Regions from separate parts of the Herbaspirillum seropedicae genome, predicted to be linked through region 1. Evidence: predicted binding sites of a transcription regulator. Region 1 holds the regulator's gene; each other region holds the start of a gene.
What was found. Region 1 encodes LexA, which represses DNA repair genes until DNA is damaged. Its sites were predicted from a motif close to ACTGTATNNNNATACAGT; they were not measured.
Positions count from the first base shown of each region.

Region 2: ACP92_RS17325 (LexA family protein) is a predicted target of LexA. The motif match lies at 3,908-3,925, and genes of this name have one in related genera.
Region 3: ACP92_RS13910 (ATP-dependent helicase) is a predicted target of LexA. The motif match lies at 3,315-3,332, and genes of this name have one in related genera.
Region 4: imuA (translesion DNA synthesis-associated protein ImuA) is a predicted target of LexA. The motif match lies at 1,702-1,719, and genes of this name have one in related genera.

Region 1 covers NZ_CP011930.1:2,332,311-2,337,929, reverse strand. The annotation lists gene ACP92_RS10355 (replicative DNA helicase) at 1-477, opposite strand, end outside; gene rplI (50S ribosomal protein L9) at 682-1,134, opposite strand; gene rpsR (30S ribosomal protein S18) at 1,161-1,445, opposite strand; gene priB (primosomal replication protein N) at 1,501-1,800, opposite strand; gene rpsF (30S ribosomal protein S6) at 1,822-2,187, opposite strand; gene lexA (transcriptional repressor LexA) at 2,584-3,234, shown strand; gene ACP92_RS10325 (tetratricopeptide repeat protein) at 3,432-5,408, shown strand.
Region 2 covers NZ_CP011930.1:3,976,241-3,981,859, forward strand. The annotation lists gene ACP92_RS17300 (branched-chain amino acid ABC transporter substrate-binding protein) at 176-1,318, shown strand; gene ACP92_RS17305 (hypothetical protein) at 1,459-1,785, opposite strand; gene ACP92_RS17310 (hypothetical protein) at 2,069-2,563, shown strand; tRNA gene ACP92_RS17315 (tRNA-Thr) at 2,692-2,767, shown strand; gene ACP92_RS17320 (Y-family DNA polymerase) at 2,922-3,410, opposite strand; gene ACP92_RS17325 (LexA family protein) at 3,407-3,832, opposite strand; gene ACP92_RS24670 (hypothetical protein) at 4,442-5,619, opposite strand, start outside.
Region 3 covers NZ_CP011930.1:3,171,931-3,177,549, reverse strand. The annotation lists gene recJ (single-stranded-DNA-specific exonuclease RecJ) at 1-46, opposite strand, end outside; gene ACP92_RS13915 (hypothetical protein) at 43-1,074, opposite strand; gene ACP92_RS13910 (ATP-dependent helicase) at 1,147-3,270, opposite strand; gene ACP92_RS13905 (lipoprotein-releasing ABC transporter permease subunit) at 3,874-5,139, shown strand; gene lolD (lipoprotein-releasing ABC transporter ATP-binding protein LolD) at 5,132-5,619, shown strand, end outside.
Region 4 covers NZ_CP011930.1:2,548,778-2,554,396, reverse strand. The annotation lists gene ACP92_RS11265 (Fic family protein) at 1-861, shown strand, start outside; gene ACP92_RS11260 (KGG domain-containing protein) at 1,082-1,426, opposite strand; gene imuA (translesion DNA synthesis-associated protein ImuA) at 1,761-2,507, shown strand; gene ACP92_RS11250 (Y-family DNA polymerase) at 2,434-3,918, shown strand; gene ACP92_RS11245 (error-prone DNA polymerase) at 3,928-5,619, shown strand, end outside.

The sequences.
Region 1 (5,619 bases):
CACATCCTTGCCCTGCGGATTGAAGGCATTGCCGGAGATTTCGTCGGCCACCGTGATGAGCTTGCGCAGGATGCCGCGATCACGGACGATCTCGGCATAGCGGCGGATGTTGGCCGCTGAAGGCGTATTTTGCGCCAGCGCGTTCAGGTACACCAGGCCGCCCACCTCTTCGGCCTTGCCGCTGGTGGACATGGCCTCGTAGACGGTGATGACGTCAGCCGGCTTGGTGCTGTTGATGAGCTTGACGATGTGCTCGAAGATGATGCGGTGATCGTAGCGGTAGAAGTCCTCGGCGCTGACGAAGTCGGCGATGCGGTCCCAGGCCGCGTTATCCAGCAGCAGGCCGCCCAGCACCGACTGCTCGGCCTCGATGGAGTGTGGCGGCACGCGGAGCGCGTCGATCTGGGGATCGGAGGACTCCTTCTGGCCACGGAAAAATTCTGGATTGCCGCGGGACGATTCTTTCATGGCGCGCATTATAACCTGCTGATGTGAAGCCGTTGGTCAGGGCGGACGTTTTTGCACACCCCGATGCTGCGTGCGAACGAATGCAACATCAAGACATCCGCCGCCCCGGCCAATGCGGCCGCCAGAAGCGGGATATCTTGATCAAACTGACAATAAAAAAGCCAGGCGAACCCGGCTTTTCTATTGCAAAACGAATTGCAGCAAACAGGCGTATTACGCTTGCTCGCCCTTGACTGCGATGGTGACATCGACCACCACGTCGGTGTGCAGAGCCACCGACACGGGGTGTTCGCCAACGATCTTCAGCGGGCCGTTGGGCAGACGCACTTGCGCCTTTTCCACGGCGAAGCCCTTCTTGCCCAGGGCTTCAGCGATGTCGAAGTTGGTCACCGAACCGAACAGACGACCGTCAACGCCGGCCTTCTGCGAAACTTCAACGGTAGCGCCGGCCAGCTTTTCGCCTTGGGCTTGGGCAGCGGCCAGCTTCTCGGCAGCAGCCTTTTCCAGTTCAGCGCGCTTGGCTTCGAATTCAGCGATGGCTGCATCGGTAGCGCGGCGGGCCTTGCGTTGCGGGATCAGGAAGTTGCGTGCGAAACCGTCCTTGACGCGCACGACATCACCCAGACCGCCGAGATTCACGATTTTTTCCAACAGAATGACTTGCATGTTTTTCTCCTATTTCTCGGCGCAGATTACGCGTTGTGCAGATCGGTGTACGGCAGCAGGGCCAGGTAACGCGCGCGCTTGATGGCGGTGTCAACTTGACGCTGGTAGTGGGCCTTGGTACCGGTCAGGCGTGCCGGCATGATCTTGCCGTTTTCCTGGACGAAGTCCTTCAGGGTGTCCACGTCCTTGTAATCGACCTGTTCAACGCCAGCGGCGGTGAAACGGCAGAATTTCTTGCGCTTGAACAGCGGGTTTTGCTGTTGACGCTTGTTTTTCAGCTTGCTTTTATCGAACTTTTTACCGAATGCCATGGTTGGCTCCTGTATCTAAAAATTGGGTAAGGTCTGTTTGGCTACCTTGCGCCGCTCAATCCGGCGCGACCGGGCCAAAATCAACGATATGAAACACGACGCTCTTGCTGTTGCGATTCCTGCGGGCCAGAAAGCCGGTGAACCGGAAGATTTCACCCAGTGCCGCCCTGTTGAGCGCACCCGAGATTTCCCCCGCTGCCAGCGCCGCGATCTCGAATTCGACCTGACGCTTCATGCCAGCTTCCACCTGTTCCGACTGATGCTGCAACCTGGCAGTGACAATCGGTATACCGGCCGGCGTATAACGTAGGACATCACGTTCGGCCAGGCTGGCGATGACTTGAAACTGGTTCACTCTCCGCGATGTTCGCAGCGCTTAAGCTGCCGGAGCTTCGGTACGGCTCTTGGCCGCGTCTTCCTTCTGCACTGCCTTCAGGATGGGGGAAGGACCGGTTTCGGCCTTCTTCATCTTGACGGTCAGGTGGCGCAGGACGGCGTCGTTGAACTTGAAGCCGGTTTCGATTTCAGCCAGCGTTTCGCTGTCGACTTCGATGTTCAGGCAGACGTAGTGAGCCTTGGCCAGCTTCTGGATCTGGTAGGCCAGTTGACGACGACCCCAATCTTCGACACGGTGGACCTTGCCGCCGCGGGTGGTGACGATGCCCTTGTAACGCTCGATCATCGCCGGCACTTGCTCGCTTTGGTCCGGGTGGACGATAAATACGATTTCATAATGACGCATGTAGACTCCTTATGGACTTATTGAAGACGCCCACCCCGGCGTCAAGACGGGTGTGGGAAGAGGAAAACCCAAGATCATACAAGCTTTTGGATAGAACAGCAATCATCGGCAGGTCCGACCGACGCCTGGCAGAGACAAATCACCTTCATTGAAGGACAAGAAGACGCAGGAAGGCGCTGGGCGCAGGAAGAGAGCGATCCCCTCACCATTTTCAACCCCTCTATATATAGAGGGCCAGCTGCCCATCTATCCATAAGTGAACATAAGTGAAGAAAAACCGCAAAAGCCGCTTTTTCGACCGCTGGAAATGCATGTTGCCGTTGACACAAGGATTGCACCTGTATAAAAATACAGACTGTTCATCCACACAGCCTTCCCCGAGAGAAAGGCCCTTCCATGCTCAAACTGACCGCGCGCCAGGAACAAATCCTGAACCTGATCAAGAACGCCATCGAGAACACCGGCTTCCCTCCCACGCGCGCCGAGATTGCCGCAGAGCTGGGCTTTCGCTCTGCCAATGCTGCCGAAGAGCACCTGCAGGCCCTGGCGCGCAAGGGCGCCATCGAGATCTCGCCCGGCACCTCGCGCGGCATCCGCCTGCGCGAACCGGGCGGCCAGGCTGCCAGCCGCCAGATGGCGCTGCCCCACCCGGCCCTGATGCAACTGAGCCTGCCGCTGATCGGGCGCGTGGCCGCAGGCTCCCCCATCCTGGCACAGGAACACGTGGAAAAGACCTACCAGGTCGACCCAGCCATGTTCTCCGGCAAGCCGGACTATCTGCTCAAGGTACGCGGCATGTCCATGCGCGACGCCGGCATCCTCGATGGCGACCTGCTGGCCGTGCGCAAGACCGACCAGGCCCGCAATGGCCAGATCGTCGTGGCCCGGCTGGCTGACGAAGTCACGGTCAAGCGCTACCAGAAGACCGGCTCGGTGATCACCCTCTTCCCCGAAAATCCCGACTTCAAACCCATCATCGTCAAGCCCAACGAAGAACAGTTCGCCCTGGAAGGCCTGGCCGTAGGGCTCATGCGCAGCTGGAACTAGGCGCCAGGGGCCGCCACCGCGCCGCAGAAAGCTCTGCACTGCGGCCCGGAAGCACCCGTTCATGCAAAACCTTCGTCTAAAACGAAGGTTTTTTGCTTTCTGTTTTCCTCTTCGCCTGGACTTCGGCGCGCATATCATCCCTGCTGGAAAGCTATATCCGGTGCAACTACAGCACCCAACCACAAGGACCCCCTTCGATGTCGACGCGCAAGAACAGCAACAAGCACGGCAAGCCGGCCACCCCGCCGCCCAAGCATCCCCTGCAAGACCTGCTCGACGTGCGCAAGGCGCTTGACCTGCTGGATAGCCGCAAGACCGACGAAGCCAAGGCGTTATGCATGGCGGTCCTGTCGCGCAATCCCACGCTGGTGTTCGCCAATCATGCGCGCGGACTGGTGGCCATGCACGAAGGCAAGTTCGCCGACGCCGAAGCCTATCTGCGCAAGGCCATCGAAGCCGATCCGGAAAACGCCGAATACATGAGCAACCTGGCCGGCACGGTGCTGAGCCAGGATCGCATCGACGAAGCCATCGCCCTCTACGAACACGCCATCCGCATCGACCGGGACCACCGCGCCTCGCGCATAGGCCTGGCCAATGCGCTGCACGAGAAGAACGACCCGGAAGCCTCGGTCGCCTACTTCGAGGACGCCGTCAAGCGCGAACCCAATGCGCCCGGCCCCCTCTCCCACCTCGGCCGCGCCCTGATCGAATGCAAACGCTACAACGAAGCCGTGGCTGTGATCCTGAAGTCGCTGGAACTGCAGATCAGTTTCGCGCCGTCCCATACCGCCCTGGGCGAGGCCTTCCATGCCATGGAGATGTACAAGGAAGCCATCGAGTCCCACAAGACGGCCATCCTGCTCGATCCGCAGGATACCTATGCGCACAACAAGATTGCCGATTCCTACCTGAAGCTGAACCGGATCGACGAGGCCCACGAACACCTGTTGCGCGTCATCGAAATCGCCCCCAAGGATCCCAATGCCTACGTCAAGCTGGGATCGAGCTATTTCTCCACCAGTGACCGTTTTGACGATGCCATGCGCATGTTCAACAAGGCGCTGGAGGTGGATTCCAAACACGCCCTCACCTACAACAACATCGGCGCCATCCAGCACGATCACGGTGACCTCGAAGACGCCATCGGCAACTTCCGCAAGGCACTGGAACTGCGCCCCAACTATCCCACAGCCAGGCACAATATCGCCCTGAGCCTGCTGCTGCAGGGTCACCTCAAGGAAGGCTGGGAGTGCCATGAGAGCCGCCTGGTGACGCGCGAACGCTCGCACGTCTACCGCCTGATCCATAAATTGTTCGACTTGATCCCGAAGTGGGACGGCAAGTCCTCCCTGGCGGGCAAGTACATCCTGCTGATGCACGAACAAGGTTTCGGCGACAGCATCCAGTTCCTGCGCTACGTGCGCATGGTGCTGGACCAGGGCGCACGCGTGGCGCTGCACGTCAAGAATCCGCTGTACCGCCTGTTCCAGTCCTATTCCCCAGAGGTGACGCTGGTCCGCGAAAGCGATCCGCTGCCGCCCTGCGACTGCGCCTACGTGCTCATGAGCCTACCCTACGCCATGGGCACCGATACCGTGGACGACATCCCCAGCGTGCCCGGCGGCTACCTGTCAGCCGATCCCATCCTCAAGAGCAGCTGGGGCGAGAAGATCCGGCAGTTGAGCCAGTCCCCCGAGAAGCTGCGCGTGGGTGTGGTCTGGGGTGGCAACCCGGAACACGGCAACGACCGCCACCGCTCCATTGCCATGGACAAGTTCGCCACTCTGTTCCAACTGCCCAATATCGAGTTCTACTCGTTGCAGAAAGGCAAGCCCCTGGATGCCTTCAAGGCCCTGCCCCCGGGCCTGCCGATCTTCAACCTGGGCGATGACTGCCAAGACTTCGCGGACACGGCCGCGGCCATCGCCAACCTGGACCTGGTGGTCAGCGTGGACACCTCGGTGGTCCACCTCGCCGGCGCCCTGGGACACCCCACCTGGGTACTGCTGCCCCATGTGCCGGACTGGCGCTGGCTGCAGGACCGCGAGGACTCGCCCTGGTACCCGGGCATGCGGCTGTTCCGTCAACCGGCACTGAGCGACTGGGAGTCCGTACTGACCAAGGTGGGCCAGGAACTGGTCGCGCTGCAGCAGAAGAAAGCCGGAAGATGAAGGTTTCCCTCCAACAATTATCAGATTGACACCACAAAAAAGGCCGCCCACTAGGGCGGCCTTGTCGTTTCTGAGAAATTTCTTTACCACAACAGATATTTTCCTAAAGTTTTTCAGATTGCCGTCGAAAAAGGATTTGCTTGGAGTTTCAAAGCACGCAGTTTTAGTTCGGAAAGTCTTGAAAAAGATTTTTTTGCGTAAAACCCTAAAC
Region 2 (5,619 bases), 1.6 Mb from region 1:
CAAGCCGCTTAAAAAAAACTTGGCGAAGCCGATTCTTATGTTGTACCGTCTGCATTATTCAGAAAGTCGGGGACGAAAGCAAAGCGGGACGCCCAGCCCCCGCAACAGGGATCTGAATAAAGCTTGAGTAGTGAGACAAATTAAAAGTGGTCAATTCAATCTACAGAGGAATTCTATGAAACTCAAGAGCGCCATTATTCCATTAACCGCTGCAATCGGCCTGGCCTTCGCAGGCGCCGCGTATTCCCAGGAAGTCGTCAAGATCGCCCACGTCGGCCCGCTGTCCGGCCCCAACGCCCACATGGGCAAGGACAACGAGAACGGCGCGCGCATGGCCGTGGACGAACTCAACGCCAAGGGATTCACCATCGGCGGCAAGAAGGTCAAGTTCGAGCTGGTTGGCGAAGATGACGCATCCGATCCGAAGCAGGCCACTGCCGTCGCCACCAAGCTGGTCGACCAGAAGGTCGCCGCCGTGATCGGCCACCTGAACTCGGGCACCACCATCCCGGCCTCCAAGATCTACAGCGACGCCGGCATCCCGCAGGTCTCGCCGTCGGCGACCAACCCCAAGTACACCCAGCAAGGCTTCAAGACCGCCTTCCGCGTGGTGGCCAACGACGCGCAGCTGGGCGCAGCCCTGGGCAAGTATGCCGTGCAGAAGCTGGGCACCAAGCAGATCGCCGTGATCGACGACCGCACCGCCTATGGTCAGGGCGTGGCTGACGAATTCGCCAAGGGCGCCAAGGCGGCCGGCGGCACCATCGTCGGCACCCAGTACACCAACGACAAGGCCACCGACTTCAACGCTATCCTGACCTCGCTCAAGGGCAAGAAGCCCGACGTGGTCTTCTTCGGCGGCATGGACGCCGTGGGCGGCCCGATGCTGCGCCAGATGAAGCAGCTGGGCATCAGCGCCAAGTTCATGGGTGGTGACGGCATCTGTACCGGTTCCCTGCCGGGCCTGGCCGGTGACGGCCTGGGCGACGACCAGGTGATCTGCGCCGAAGCCGGTGGTGTGGACGAGGCTGGCAAGAAGGGCATGGACGACTTCCGCGCTGCCTACAAGAAGAAGTTCGGCATCGACGTGGTCTACAACGCCGCCTACGCCTATGACGCCACCATGACCGTGGCCGACGCCATGGCCAAGGCCGGCTCCGCCGATCCCAAGAAGTACCTGCCCGAACTGGCCAAGATCAGCCACAAGGGCGTGACCGGCGTCATCGCCTTCGACGCCAAGGGCGACATCAAGGATGGTTCGCTGACCCTGTACACCTACAAGGGCGGCCAACGCACCCTGCTGGCCGTGACCAAGTAATCGGTTGCGACAGCAGGCCGGCCCCTGGGCCGGCTCAGGCGACATGCCAAGCAAATGCCCCCGGTGCAAGCCGGGGGCATTTTTGTTGATACGATTTATACGATTTATACGGATACGCGCTTATACGGTTCCGGGCGTCCTCAGGCGCGCAGCGCCTTTTCCAGTTCCGCCTTGTTCATGCTCGAGCGGCCCTTGATCTTGCGGGAAGCCGCTTCAGCATAGAGCTGCTGATAGGTACGACCACCCGGGCCGCTATGCGAGCGCAAACCGCCGCGGCGAGCGGAAGACATATCCTCGGTCGAAGTCTTGCTGGCCGTTTTGGATTCGCCATGGCGGGCGCGTTCCTTGTTGACGGTGCGCGCCGCGATCTCCTCGGCGCGCTTGGTCCCGGCCCCGTGCTTGAGGGCGCCGGACTTGATGTGTTCGTACTGGCGTTCGCGTTTATTACTCCATGCAGCCTGGGGCATGATGACCTCCTCATGAAGATGAAGACGATGAAGACGGCGGATGTCGCTCGCCCATGCCTACATCCTAGTCACGGCCGCCCTGCCCTGCCATCCTCCGGGCGCTGATATGCCTGTAGGAGAGGCAGCGACGCCGGTTACGGCCCGATGCTCAGCGGATGCCCGGCGAGGCAGATTTCCCGCCAGGCAATATCGCGACAATGATAAAGCTGTACAACCTTTCGCCACCGGGCCAGTCCAAACGCTTCAACCACAGGGAATGCGGGAGGACTTAGTGAAAAAGATCATGGCCATGTTTGGCCTCGTGCATGGGGTGATTGCGGTGCTGTTTGCAGCGGGCGCGCTTGCCCTGATCGCGATTGCCGCGCGCATGGGATTTGAAGCGGTGATGGAAGGATGGGGCCTGCCGCAGGCCCAGGCGCTGATCGAGGCCATCGGGATCCTGGCCGCGGCAGTGGTGGCCTTTCAGATTGCCGAGACCATCACCGAGGAAGAGGTCGTCCGCGACGCCAACATCAGCGCCCCGACGCGGGTAAGGCGTTTCCTGTCGCGTTTTTTCGTGGTGGTGGTGGTCGCGCTGGCCATCGAGGCGCTGGTAATGACCTTCCGCGCCGTGCATGAAGAGCCCGAAGAGCTGGTCTATGCCGCCGCCCTGCTGGCCGGCACCGGCGCGCTGCTGGCCGCGTGGGGCTATTTCATTTATTGCAACCGCGTGGCCGAGGAACTGGAGCCGGACGCCATGGAAGAGGCCAAGGAAGAGGACAAGAAGCTGGATAACTGAGCCGGGCTTTTCCTCGCCGTATCGTCCCGCAGCAGGTGTCCAGGGCTGTACCTTGGGGAAGGACGGCGGGGAATTTTTCTGCAGGGAGTGGAAGAAGGAAAAAGAAACGGCTATAATCGCGGACTTTTGCTGATGTAGCTCAGTTGGTAGAGCAACTGATTCGTAATCAGTAGGTCGACGGTTCGATTCCGCCCATCAGCACCAGAATAGAAGCGGCTTGCAGTGATGCAGGCCGCTTTTTTTTGCTCCGCAATTCTGGCTTTGCTCCGCAATTTTTTCACATACGAGCATGGACCCGGAAATGGCCCGCTTCTTTACGCACCGGCTCCGGATGCAAAAGCGCCCGAGCTCGGCTTGTTCACTTCGTGGGTATGACCTTCTTCGTAGCCCAGATGCCCACACAGACCGGCACACCGACCCAGGTCAGCACCTGATGGCGGATGGCCTGGCCCATGTCGCTCATGCTCGGCCATAGGCCGGCCAGGCCGTCCAGGGCGAGGAAACTCTCATCGATGGAATACACCTCCAGGCGCGGGCTATATTGGCGCAGCACCTCGGTGACGCGGTTGCTCATGTCGGCGTAGAGGGTGTAGTTCGAAGAGAGCGCCACGATGCCGTGCTGGCGCGCCAGCTCCTGCATCATGAACCAGGGCGCGGCCATCTTGATGCCCAGTGCCTTGGCCTCATTGGAGCGCGCCACCGTGCACCCGTCATTATTGGACAGCACCACCACGGGCCGGGCCCTGAGCTTGGGGTCGAAAACACGCTCGCACGAAACGTAGAAATTATTGACGTCAACCAGGGCGAAGCCTGCCCGCCTGGCCTGACTTGGCCGCTGGCTGCTCACAGCATCTTCCTGGCTACGCCCACCACCACGCCGAAGACTTCCAGCACCTCGCCGTCGCCGAAGCGGATCGGACGGAAATCAGGGTTCTCCGGATGTAGCTCATAGGCGCCGTTGACCAGGCGCAGGCGCTTGATGGTGAACTCCCCGTTGACGATGGCCACCACGATATGGCCCGGCTGGGGCGAGACTGAGCGATCCACCACCACCTTGTCGCCCTCGACGATGTGCGCGCCGCTCATACTCCAGCCGGCCACATCGAAAAGGAAGGTGCAGGCAACGCGATCTACCAAGTATTGATTCAGGTCCAGCGGATCAGCGGTGTAATCGGCTGCCGGGCTTGGGAAGCCGGCATGGAGCTTGTGCGTGATGTGCAGGGCCAACGGCCCGCCGACGAACTGGATCGCTGGTACGGGCTGTATCATGCTTCCTGGCGGTGCTGGCGCGGGATAGGTGAGGCTTGACATATTGATAACGGGAAACGGCGAGCGATCAACGGAACTGTACATACGTACAGTATAAATCACTTTTTCGGCCCCGCGCGCGGTTGCCCCCACCCCCGCGCCTGCTCGCTACATCGGTCGGTTTTGACGCAAATTTGCGTCAAGCGTCCAAGCCCGTCCGGCCTTGCTCGACGTTCCGTCCAGCAGTCACAAAATTTGACGCATTTTGATGCATCCGCGAGCCACTTTTGAGTGCGAGATGGACAGTAGACACGCATGAGGGGGAAATTTGTGAGTTGAAAAAAAGCCCGCTAAAAAGCAGGCTTTTGGGGGAGGGCGAATTAGAGCGTCATTTCTTTACGGTCTTGGCCGCCGCTTTACGCGGAGAGCTCTTTTTATTCGGGGAATGCTGCGAAGAAGCAACTTTTTTCTTGGACTGGTTCCCGAATGCCGCGAGAACACGCTCAACAGCGGCCCTATCCTCGGGCACGCTGCGACGCCCTTGATAATCCCAACGTAGAACTGCACTCATAGCTGACTCCTCAAAAAAACCGACAACAAAGTATTATCGGTTGCATTCGCTTCAGAGAATTATAACCAATCCGGTGGGTTATTTAGCGCCAGTGGCGTTTGAGAAACAAATTTCAACATTTGTGTCACAGTACCGTCAGCCCGGGTATCAAGAGTATGTTGTTCTGTAGCCTCTGCTCTCAATTTCAACAACAATCCGTGCTCAGAAGTTGAAATCAGAAGCTGCCTTGGCATGGGGGCTCCCGCCTCGCCCCACAAGCCAATTGACCGTAACGGATTGTGCTCTCGCTGGTTAGAGCGATCTACCATACCAGCACAAGTAATTGACAATACCGACGAGCCGGGATCCTCTGCCAGAACCGTTGCATATCTCCCTGGCCAACGCAAAGGTAGCTGAGGCCCATCCATCAGCAGCGCCAAAATGAGATTTGGACCGACAGCCCGTATCACTGGCATAGCCGGATCACTACGGGCCAAATCCTCACATACAAGTACTGTCAAAGAAAGATCTTTGCCAATCGAATAAAACGGTAAGTGTCGTTCAGAAATATCAATATCTTCCCACCACTTACTGGATTTGGACGAACGGGCAAATGACAATCCATAACGATCAACCTGACTTTTATCCAATCGCCAGCGGTGATGTTTAGACTGAATACTCGTTAGCCCTCCTGCTCCACCAGGCAAAAAGGAAAAGGTTCTCGCGCTGTTTCTAGCTCTTCCTTTAATATTCTTGAGCGTCCCCGTAATCAAGAGCGGCAAATTTTCTTTTGTCAACGCGGACGCAACCTCGTACGCCAGCTCATCTGAAAGTGCGCACTCAGGCATCACAACGGCATCGATATCCCCGTCTCCCACGATACGCGCTTTTTCGAGCAACGGTTTTATTAGATGTTCAACTAACATCTTCCCACTGATCCTCTTTCGATCCTTTGTCAGTAGCCACATCTGCTTTAGCTTAAAAAATGCAGCCGTGTGCAAACCTTTGGTCAGCTCTACAGGATCCACCGATAATCGAAAAGATTTATCGGGAACAGTAAACGGAAATGGGATGATCAGCAATCTCAAGCCATTTTGAGCAACATTATAAGGTTGAGCCATAAACCACGAAGGCTTAACTTGAGACCTCGCAGGCAGCAGGGCAAGATGGTGACTGAGAGACCGCACCGTACACCCTACTGAAGCCGTAATTGATTTTGGCAAGACCACCGCCATTTCTGGAGGAACAAACGCACATA
Region 3 (5,619 bases), 840 kb from region 1:
GCTCGGCCTGGACCAGGTCATAGGTGCGGGTGGCGACGCGGATCATGCCGACAACCCCGCCAGCGAGGGCTTGCGCCAGAAGCGCCGCAGCGCCCCCCGTGTGACGTCGACCGCGATGCTACGGTCAGCGCCGGTCAGCACCAGGTGCAGCGCCTCCAGCGTGCCTGCCCGCAACGACACCAGCAGCGGCGCCAGCCAGTCGCGGTCCAGGTGTTCCAGGTGTTGCAGCCACAGGCCCCATTCCTCGGCCAGGGCGGCTTCGGCCAGGGCGTCCAGCACCAGCAGGCGGTGGCCGCTGGATTGGCCGAGCTGGGTGGGGTCGCTGGCCGGGTGTTCATCACCGAAGGCGCGCATCCAGCCGCGCAGGCCAAAGCTGGCGGCATAGCGTTGCTGGGCCAGCACGCCAGCATCGGCGCCGCCCCAGATCCAGATCGAGTTGATGGCCTTCTGGCCGCGCATTTCGCGTTGTTCGTTGAGCGCTTCGGCGAACCATTGCATCTGCACTTCGTTCTGCAGCTTGCGCCAGGCCAGTTCGCCCGGGCCTTCCGGCATCCAGATATCGACATTGCGACCGCTGGCCGCCGATGGCGTGGACGTGCGCAGGCCGGCCCAGGCGTCGGCCCGGATGAACCAGGTGCGGGCGTCGCCATAGACCAGCGCGTGGCCGATCTCGGTGAACAGGGGCAGGGCGGCGTCGAACAGGCGACGGGACTCTGCCTCTTCCAGCTGCAGCTGGCCGATATCGGTCAGCACCAGGTGGTCCCGGGCCACATGGATGTGGGCCGGGTGCAGCACGAACCAGTGGCCGCCATCGGGCGCATGGCCCAGGCGCTGCATCAGGGCCGTGGCCGCGGCCGGGCTGCAATCCTGGGCGGTGGCGGGCAGGCCGAAGCGCTGCGCCAGCCAGTGCTCATGCGGCAGGGCGCGGGAAAACGGATCGTGCGACTGGCGCGGCGCGGCGCGGCCACGGCCCAGCAGCATGGCCAGGGCTGGGGCCTGGCATTGGCGCAACAGGTCGCGCGCCAGCTCGGCCGGCGGCAGGGCGAAGGGAATGAGGAGATCGAGTTGATTCATGGGGCGCTATTTTAGCGGCTGCCGGGCCGCTTGGCCTTGATGGCCTGCGCAAGTGTTCACTTCAACATCGGGTCAGGACTTGTTCCAGCTCTGGCGGGCGCGCTGCCGCACCAGCATGCGCACGCTCTCCGGCATGGGCGTGCGGGCGCCATTGGTCTCGGCGGAGAACCACAGGCTGTCCTCGAAATGCGGCAGCATGCGCGGGGTGATGAAGCGGCTGCGGATGCCGTTGACATGGCGGTCGCCCTGGGGCGTCTGCTGGGTGATGTAGAAACGCTGCGGCACCACCAGGTGCAGGTATTGGCGGGCGCGGGTCATGGCCACGTAGAGCAGGCGGCGTTCTTCAGCGATCTCGGCCTCGCTGCCGGTGGCCAGGTCCGAGGGGATGCAGCCATCGACGACGTTGAGGATATGTACCGAACGCCATTCCTGGCCCTTGGCCGAATGGATGGTGGACAGCGTCAGGTAGTCTTCGTCGCGCAGGGGCGGACCGGAAAAGTCGCTGCTGGCCTCCGGCGGGTCCAGGGTCAGCTCGGTCAGGAATTTCTCGCGCGAGGCATAGCCATTGGCCAGCACCGCCAGTTGCTCGATGTCGGCGGCGCGGGCCTGGGCGTCGTCGTAGCGCTCCTGCAGCTGGGGCAGGTACCAGTCGCGCGCGGCCAGGATGTCCGTGGGCCAGCTGGCGCTGGCGCGGCGCATGAGCGCGTAGGTATCGGCGAAGGCTTGCCATTGCAGGGCGATATTGGCGGGCGCGCCGAAGTTGAGCAGGGCGTCGGCGGGATCGGCGGCAGCGGCCATCAGGTCCAGCACCTTGCGCGCCGTGGCCGGGCCGACCCCGGGGATGAGCTGCAGCGCGCGCAGGCCGGCCATGCGGCCACTGGGATTGTGGGCCAGCCGCAGCAGGGCCAGCAGGTCCTTGATGTGGCCGCTTTCCAGGAACTTGAGACCGCCGAATTTCACGAAGGGGATGTTGCGGCGCGCCAGTTCCAGTTCCAGCGCGGCGCTGTGGGTGGCGGTGCGGAACAGGACGGCCTGGGATTTGAGCGTGAGGCCTTCTTCCCGGTGCGCCAGGATGCGGTTGGCGACCCAGCGCGCCTGTTCGGCTTCATCCGGGATCACCACCAGCTGCGGCTTTTGCGACGAAGGCTTGTCGCTCCAGAGGTGCTTGACGTGGCGCTCCGGCGCATCGGCGATCACCGCATTGGAAGCGTGCAGGATAGGCTGGGTGGAGCGGTAGTTCTGTTCCAGCGTCAGCAGGCGCACCGGTTGGGTGAACAGCCCAGGAAAGTCGAGGATGTTGCGCACCGTCGCGCCCCGGAACGAATAGATCGCCTGGGCGTCATCGCCCACGGCGGTCACGCCGGCGCCGTCGGGCTTCATCCGCTGCAGGATCTCGGCCTGCAGGCGGTTGGTGTCCTGGTATTCATCGACCAGCACATGGTCGAAGCGCTGCCCCACCGATTGCGCAATCTGCGCATCACCGAGCATGTCGGCCCAGAACAGCAGCAGGTCGTCGTAGTCCAGCACATGCTGTTCTTCCTTGGCGTCCACATAGCGGCCAAAGAGTTCGCCCAGCGGCCTTTCCCACTCGCAGCACCAGGGAAAGTGCTGTTGCAGCACCTCGCCCAGGTCTTGCCGGGTGTTGACCGCGCGCGAATAGATGGCCAGGCAGGTGGCCTTGAGCGGAAAGCGCTTCTCGGTGGCCGACAAGCCCATGTCATGACGCAGCAGGCCCATGAGGTCTTCCGAATCGCCTCGGTCCTGGATGGTGAAGTCTTCTTCCAGCCCGATCACCTTGGCGTATTCGCGCAGCAGGCGCGCGCCGATGGCGTGGAAGGTCCCGGACCAGTGCAGTTGCGGCGGCGTGTCGCTGGCCGCCAGCCCCAGCACCTGGGCGATCACCTGGCCGACGCGCCGGCCCATGTCGGCGGCGGCGCGGCGCGAAAAGCTCAGCAGCAGGATGCGCTGGGGATCGGCGCCCTCCAGCACCAGCCGCGCCACCCGATGCGCCAGCGTATTGGTCTTGCCCGAGCCGGCCCCGGCCACGATCAGCAAGGGCGGCTGCTGCGACGGCGGCAGCTTGCCGCCATGCTCGACGGCCTCGCGCTGCTGCGCGTTCAGGCGGGCGAAGGGATCGCTCTCCCGGTCAGGCAGGCTGGTGGTGTCGGGGGCGTCCTGGATGAGTTCGGGCGGCATGGGCGTGCAAGAGAATTCAGGTGAGCGGTGGGGCGTAGAACGGTACTGTATATATAACCAGTCCAGGGTGCAACAGGCGGCGCGTTTTCTATATGAATCGCTGCAACGCGAACCTCTGCCGTGGAAGTGAATCTAGAACCCATTTCATAAATAGGCGTGAGTGCGAGCGAGTCCCGTTTGGGATGAAGTGCAAGGCGCGAATTTGGGTCAAGACTGGGCGTCTTGACCCAAATTTGTAACGCAGCAATTCGCCCAAACGGGCCGCTCCCTCCGGGTTCTGCCCAGAAAGGGCGCTGGCCGCGTTGCGCTCCTTGCGTGTGGCACCGCCACACGACGCGTCGCGCGCCTTGCCAGCGCCCTTTCTGGGCAGAACGCATCTCACGCCTATTTATGAAATGGGTTCTACAAGCTTCACCGCGGGCGATCGACGGGTCAGGTGCGAGCAGGGGGCGGGTGGTCAGGGATGGGCCGTCGCTCCAAACTGTGGCAAACTTCGCGCTTCGTCTTCGCCCGTGTCAGCGCGTGGCCGGCCGGCTGCCCCCTCTGCCTGTTCAGGTAGGCAGCCACGTCCGCGCATTGTGCAGGCCCACTCCCGGAGCAATTTTGAGTCTGATTAAAAACCTGCCGTTCGAATGGCTGGTCGGCATCCGCTACACGCGGGCCGGCAAGCGCAGCGGCCGCAACAGTTTTATTTCCTTCATTTCCCTCATTTCCATGGCCGGCATTGCGCTGGGCGTGGCCGCGCTCATCGTGGTGCTGTCGGTGATGAACGGTTTCCAGAAAGAAGTGCGTGACCGCATGCTGTCGGTGCTGGCGCATATCGAGGTGTTCGACGCCTCCGGTTCCATGAAGGACTGGCAGGCCGTGGCCAAGCAGACCTTCCAGAATCCGGAAGTGCTGGGCGCGGCGCCCTATGTGGCCGCGCAGGCCATGATGACGCGCGACGACAGCGTGCGCGGCGTGCTGGTGCGCGGCGTGCTGCCCCAGGAAGAGCCCAAGGTCTCGGACGTGGCCAAGCAGGTCAAGCAGGGCAGCTTCGATTCCTTGAAGCCGGGCGAATTCAACATCGTCATCGGCGGCGAGCTGGCCCGTGGCCTGCGCGTGGGCCTGGGCGACAAGGTCACCCTGATCGCTCCGCAAGGCCAGGTCACGCCGGCCGGCGTGCTGCCGCGCCTGAAGCAGTTCACCGTCACCGGCATCTTCGAGGCTGGGCATTATGAATTCGATTCCTCGCTGGCCTTCATCGACCTGCAGGACGCCGAGACGCTCTTCCGCATGGACGCGCCCACCGGCGTGCGCCTGCGCATCCGCGACATGCTGCAGGCCCCGCAGGTGACCCAGGAACTGGCGCGCACGCTCACCGGCGACCTCTACCTGCGCGACTGGTCGCAGCAGAACAGCAACTGGTTTGCCGCCGTCAAGACCGAAAAGCGCATGATGTTCATCATCCTCACGCTCATCATCGCCGTGGCCGCCTTCAACCTGGTCTCTACGCTGGTCATGACGGTCACCGACAAGCAGGCCGACATCGCCATCCTGCGCACGCTGGGGGCCTCGCCGGGCTCCATCATGAAGATCTTCGTGATCCAGGGCGCCCTGGTGGGCTTGATCGGCACTGGCATCGGCGTCGGCCTGGGCGTGCTGGTGGCCTTGAACATCGACGTGGTGGTGCCGGCCATCGAACGTCTGTTCCATGTGCAGTTCCTGCCCAAGAGCATCTATGTGATTTCCGAATTGCCTTCCGACCTGATCTGGTCGGACGTCTACACCATCGGCGGCGTGGCCGTGGTGCTGGCTTTCCTCGCTACCCTCTACCCGAGCTGGTCGGCAGCACGCGTCAAACCGGCGGAGGCCCTGCGTTATGAATGATCCCCTGAAGAACCGCCAGGCCGTGCTGGCCGCCCGTGGTCTGGGCAAGACCTTCACCCAGGGCAAGTACTCGGTGAAGGTGCTGGGTAATGTCGATATCGATGTCTATCATGGTGAGCAGGTGGCCATCGTCGGTGCTTCCGGCTCCGGCAAGTCCACGCTGCTGCATCTGCTGGGCGGGCTGGACACGCCCAGCAGCGGCACGGTCAGCCTGCTGGGCAAGGATTTCGCCAGCCTGGGCGAGAGCGAGCGCGGCGCGCTGCGCAACCAGTCGCTGGGCTTCGTCTACCAGTTCCACCATCTGCTGCCGGAATTCTCGGCGCTGGACAACGTGGCCATGCCGCTGATGATCCGCCGCGTCAAGCGCGCCGATGCCCAGGAGCAGGCCCGCGAGATGCTGGGCAAGGTCGGCCTGGCCCAGCGCGTGACCCACGTGCCGGGAGAGCTCTCCGGCGGCGAACGCCAGCGCGTGGCGCTGGC
Region 4 (5,619 bases), 220 kb from region 1:
AACAAGCAGGAACGATTCGTCCAGCTATTGCAGCGGGCAGGCGAGCCAGTGGAGGTCAATGAACAATGGCTGGTCGGTCTGCAAAATGCCATCGTGCGCGACGTCTACAGCCAGGAAGCCAGCTATCGACACCAGCAGAACTGGCTGGAAGACGCCAGTGGCCGGGTCAGTTTTTTCCCCGCGCCGGCAGAAGATCTGGAATACGTCATGCGGGGCTGGGAAGACTTCGTCAACGATACCCGGCGTTGTACCGACCTGCTGGTCAAGACGGCCTGCGCCGCCTTTGGCTTCGTCTATCTGCACCCTTTCCTGGATGGCAATGGCCGTCTGCACCGTTTCCTGATCCAGCATGTGCTGGCACGTTCCACGCTGATGGCGCCCGGCACGCTGGTCCCGGTCTCGGCGGTCATCGAAAAGAACATTCCCGCCTATAGCGAACTGCTGACGGCGTTTTCACGCCCGGTCACGGCGCTGTGGGATTACCGTCGGGGCGATCAGGAGCCCATCGTCATCAGCCACCCCGGCAGCCGCGCCTACCGCTTCCTCCGGGCTGACCGGGAAGTGGCCTTCCTGCATGACATGGTCCGGCAGGCCGTGCGCGAGGAGATTCCCCAGGAACTGGCTTACCTCAAAGGATATGATGCAGCCTTCAGTGAACTCAATGATGAGCTGGATTTGCCGCAAAAGGACCTCTCGGCGCTCATCCGGATGATCCAGTCCAACCGGGGCCGTCTCTCGGCGCATCGCAGGAAGCAATATGGGCATCTGCCTGCCCATGTATTGGATCGTATCGAGGAAGTAGTGGGACGCAGCTTCCAGACCACAACGGATCCACCCGCCCCGTTAAAGGCTGCAGATTAATTTTTCACAATGAGATATCGAGTTTTCGCCAAAAAATTAATATTTTTCGACGGATATTAGAAAATCTCGATACTGCTGGGGCCGACTACACAGCTTAGCTTACCGGCAGAGAATGCAAAAAAGGCGCTCTGCGCGCCTTTCGTTTTCTTGTTATCCGTCTTACACGCCGCCCGACCCCATCCTGGGAGGCGGCAGCCGCTGCCTGAGGCGGCCGGCGCCATCAGCCTTGCTGTTGTGCCGTATTGTCCGACTGCTGGGGTTGCTGCGCGCTGGACTGCGACTCCTGGCGCGCCTGGTCTTGCGGAGCAGCCTGGTTCATCTGCGGCTGGGCCGAGCTGCTGGCGCCATTCTGGGCGGCAGCGGCAGCGGCGGCAGCATTCTTGCGGCCATGGCTGTTGAGACCACCCTTGCGGCCGGCTTCACGGGCTTCGGCCGAGGTGAACTCGTGGGCAGCGCCCTTGGCGTGGGCCGCCTTGCCGCCCATGCTGGCGATCTGGCGTTGTTTCTCCCGATCCATGGCGGCGAAGCCGCGATTACTGTTCCCCGGATTTTGTGCATTTGCCATGTGTAAGACTCCTTAGCTTGGATAGTCGAGTGGAGCGGACCGGTCCGGCCTGCCACTGTCCTGCTCTGCACGAGTGGCTGACACCAACCTGAATCCACGCTTGCAGTTTAGGAAGGCTCACCAAAGCTCACTATCGGAAGAGCTCCCCAGCCCTTGTCAGCATCCACTGTCAGACATGCAGGAATCCATGAAGATGAGCTTGCGGACGCTCTCCTGAATGCAGCTTCATTTTCCTGCCCCCACAAAGTCGGGTTTTGTCACACACCAAAACAAATACTGTATATTTATACAGTTACCGCCATTTCCCCGTCTTTCCTTGCCGCTGCACCCGACCATGCTGTCTCCCTCTTCCCCGGCCCGTACGCCGGAAACCATCCACCCCGCGCTCTGGCTGGCCTCCCAGCTGGCGCGCGGTAATGGGCGCGGGGTTTCCAGCGGTTTCGAGGCGCTCGATGCGGAATTGCCCGGGCGCGGCTGGCCTACGGGGGTGCTGATCGAATTGCTGCTGCCCCAGGATGGCGTGGGTGAACTGCGCCTGCTGCGGCCGCTGCTGGCCCAGCCACAGCGCCTGCGACCAGGCGCGCCCAGCGGTCGCATCGCCCTGCTGCAAGCCCCGCACGCCATCAATGCACCGGGCTGGGCGGCCATGGGCGTGCCGGCCACGCGCCTGCTGCAGTTGCAGGCCGATACCCCGGTCGACGCCTGCTGGGCCGCCGAGCAGGTCTTGCGCGCCGACAGTTGCCAGGCCCTGCTGATGTGGCAAGCGCGCCTGCGCAAGGGCGACCACGATCTGCTGCGCCGGCTGCACGTGGCGGCCCAGGCGGGCCAGACCCTGTTTTTCATGCTGCGTCCGCTGGCCTGCGCCCGGGAGGCTTCACCGGCCCCCTTGCGGCTCACGCTCAGGCCGGCGCCGGGCGGCCTGGACATCGGCTTTCTCAAGCGGCGCGGCCCGCTGCGCGAGCACAGCCTGTTTCTTCCCCTGACACCTTCACCGAATCTGCAACGCCATGTCTCCCCTGTGGATCGCCGTACACCTGCCACTGCTGCCGCTGGAAGTCTTCCGTCCGAACTGGCTGGATGAAGTCGCCGCCGTGGTCTTCGAACGCGAGCGCGTGGCCGCGCTGTCGGCGGCGGCGCGCGCGTGCGGGGTCCATGAGGGCATGCGGCGCGGCGGGGTGCAATTGCTGGCGCCTGAGGCGCAACTGCAGGAGCGCGACCCGGCGCGTGAACAGGCCGCGCTGGAACAGACCGCGCTGGCGCTGCTGCAATACACGCCCCAGGTGAGCCTGGCGCCGCAGGCCTGCGTGCTGCTGGAAGTCAGCGCCAGCCTGCGCCTGTTCGGCGGCATCCGGGCGCTGTGCCGCAAGGTCCGCGTGAGCATCTCCCGGCTGGGGCTGTCGGCCACGCTGTCCTGCGCCGTCACGGCCACCGGGGCCTGGATGCTGGCGCGCTACGGCGATGTGCGCACCGTGCGCGAGCGCTCGCTGCGGCGCCGCCTGGATCGTCTGCCGGTGGTCTTGCTCAGCGCCGCACAAGCCCATCTGGAATGGCTGCACGGCCTGGGCTGCCGTCAACTGGGGCAGTTGCGGGCCTTGCCGCGGGCGGGCTTGCAGCGGCGCTGCGGCAAGGCCTTGCTGGACATGCTGGAGCACGCCTATGGCGAAGCACCCGAAGTGCATGACTGGGTAGTGGCCCCGCCGGTCTTCCAGGCCCGCGTGGAGCTGCCCGACCGGATAGAGCAGACCGACATCCTGACCGCCTATGCCCAGGCCCTGCTGACCCAACTGGCCGGCTGGCTGACGGCGCGCCAGCTGGCCGTGAAGCAGTTGCGGCTATGGCTGGAGCATGAGCGCGGCCGCCAGGCCGTCGCCCCGACCGACTTGCGCATTGCCCTGTCGGCGCCGGCCTGGCAGGAAGACCACCTCTACAGCCTGGTCAAGGAAAAGCTGGCCCGCTCCACCCTGCCCGCCCCGGCCATCGCCCTGGGCCTGGCTGCCGAAGAGCTGGAACGCCGGCAGCCGGCCAGCGACATGCTCTTCCCCGAACCGGGCGGCAGCGCCGAAGACCACCAGCGCCTGCTGGAACTGCTGGTGGCCCGGCTGGGCGCAGACAAGGTGCGCCAGGCTGCGCCCCGCGCCGACTATCGGCCGGAGCTGGCCAACCGCTGGTGCAGCGTGATGCAGCCGGCTGCCAGCCTGCCCGCGCCGCTCTCCACCGATGCGGCGCGCTTGCCGCCGCGTCCGCTGTGGCTGCTGGATGAGCCTGTGCCGCTGCGGGTGCTGCAGCACAAGCCCTTCTATCGCACGCCGCTGGAATTCACTTCACCACCCGAACGCATCGAAGCCGGCTGGTGGGAAGGCCGGCCCTCCACCCGCGATTACTTCACCGTGCGCGATGCGCAGCATGCCTATTACTGGATCTTCCGCCAGTGGCATGGCGGGGAATGCCCGGAAGAAGAACCGCAGTGGTTCCTGCACGGGCTGTTCGGCTAGGAGCAGCACATGTCAACGACCCTGCCAGAGTATGCCGAGCTGTATTGCCGCAGCAACTTCAGCTTCCTGCAAGGGGCCTCGCACGCCCATGAACTGGTGCAACGCGCCATCGCGCTGGACTACCGCGCCCTGGCCATCACCGATGAATGCACCCTGGCCGGCGTGGTGCGGGCCTACGCCGCCTGGAAGGAACAGTTCGACAAAGGCCGCACGCAAGACTTCAAGCTGATCATCGGCAGTTGCTTCCGCTTCACCGGGCTCGAGGATGAGCCCGCCCATCCGCTGGCAGCCCTGACCTTGGTCGCGCTGGCCAGGAACCGCGAGGGCTATGGCAACCTCTCCGAGCTGATCACCCTGGCCCGCACCCGCGCCGCCAAAGGCAGTTACCTGCTCCATCCGGAAGACCTGAGCGGCCCGCCACCGGCCTTGTCGCACCTGCGCGCCCTGCCGGACTGCCAGTTGATCCTGGTGCCGGACTATCCCGCCGATGAAGAGACCCTCGACGCCCAGTTGCGCTGGTTCGCGCCGCTGGCGCCGGGCCGCTCCTGGGTGGGCATCACACGCCTGTACCGCCCGCTGGATGACCTGCACCGGGCCGCGCTGGAGGCCGCCACGCGCCGCCATGGCTTGCCCCTGGCCGCCGTGGGCGACGTGCAGATGCACCAGCGCTCGCGCAAGTACCTGCAGGATGTGGTGACCGCCATCCGCCTGGGCCAGCCGGTGCAGGAATGCGGCCATGCGCTGGCGCCCAATGCCGAGCAGCATCTGCGTTCGCGGGTGCGGCTGGGCATGGTGCATACGCCGGCCACGCTGGCCCAGACCCTGGCCATCGCCGCCGATTGCCGCTTCAGCCTGGCCGAGCTGCGCTATGAATATCCGGATGAACTGGTGCCGCTGGGCATGAGCGCGGCCGACTACCTGCGCCAGCAAACCCTGGCGGGCGCCGCCAAGCGCTATCCGCAAGGGCTGCCGGGAGGCGTGCGCGAACAGATCGAGGCCGAACTCGCCTTGATCGCCCAAAAGGAATATGAAGCCTATTTCCTCACCGTCTATGACCTGGTCCAGTTCGCCCGTTCACGCGGCATCCTCTGCCAGGGGCGGGGATCGGCGGCCAATTCGGCGGTGTGCTATTGCCTGGGCGTGACCGAGGTCGATCCCACCTCCACGCGCCTGCTGTTTGCCCGCTTCATCAGTGAAAAACGCGAAGAACCGCCCGACATCGACGTGGACTTCGAGCACCAGCGCCGCGAAGAAGTGATCCAGCACATCTACCGCAAATATGGCCGCCGCCGCGCCGCGCTGGCCGCCGCCGTGCACAGCTATCGCCCGCGCGGGGCCTTGCGCGAGGTCGGCAAGGCGCTGGGGGTGGATGCGGCCATCGTCGATGCGGTGGCCAAGTCGCAGCACTGGTTCGACAGCCGCGAAGAATTGCTGGCGCGCTTTGCCGAAGCCGGGCTGGACCCAGAATTGCCGCAGATCGGCCTGTGGGCCAGCATCACCGGCAAGCTGCTGCGCTTCCCGCGCCACCTGTCGCAGCACACCGGCGGTTTCGTGATCGCACGCGGGCAACTGTCGCGGCTGGTGCCGATCCAGAATGCGGCCATGCCGGAGCGCTGCGTCATCGAATGGGACAAGGATGACCTGGAGTCGCTCAAGCTGCTCAAGGTCGATGTGCTGGCGCTGGGCATGCTCACCGCCCTG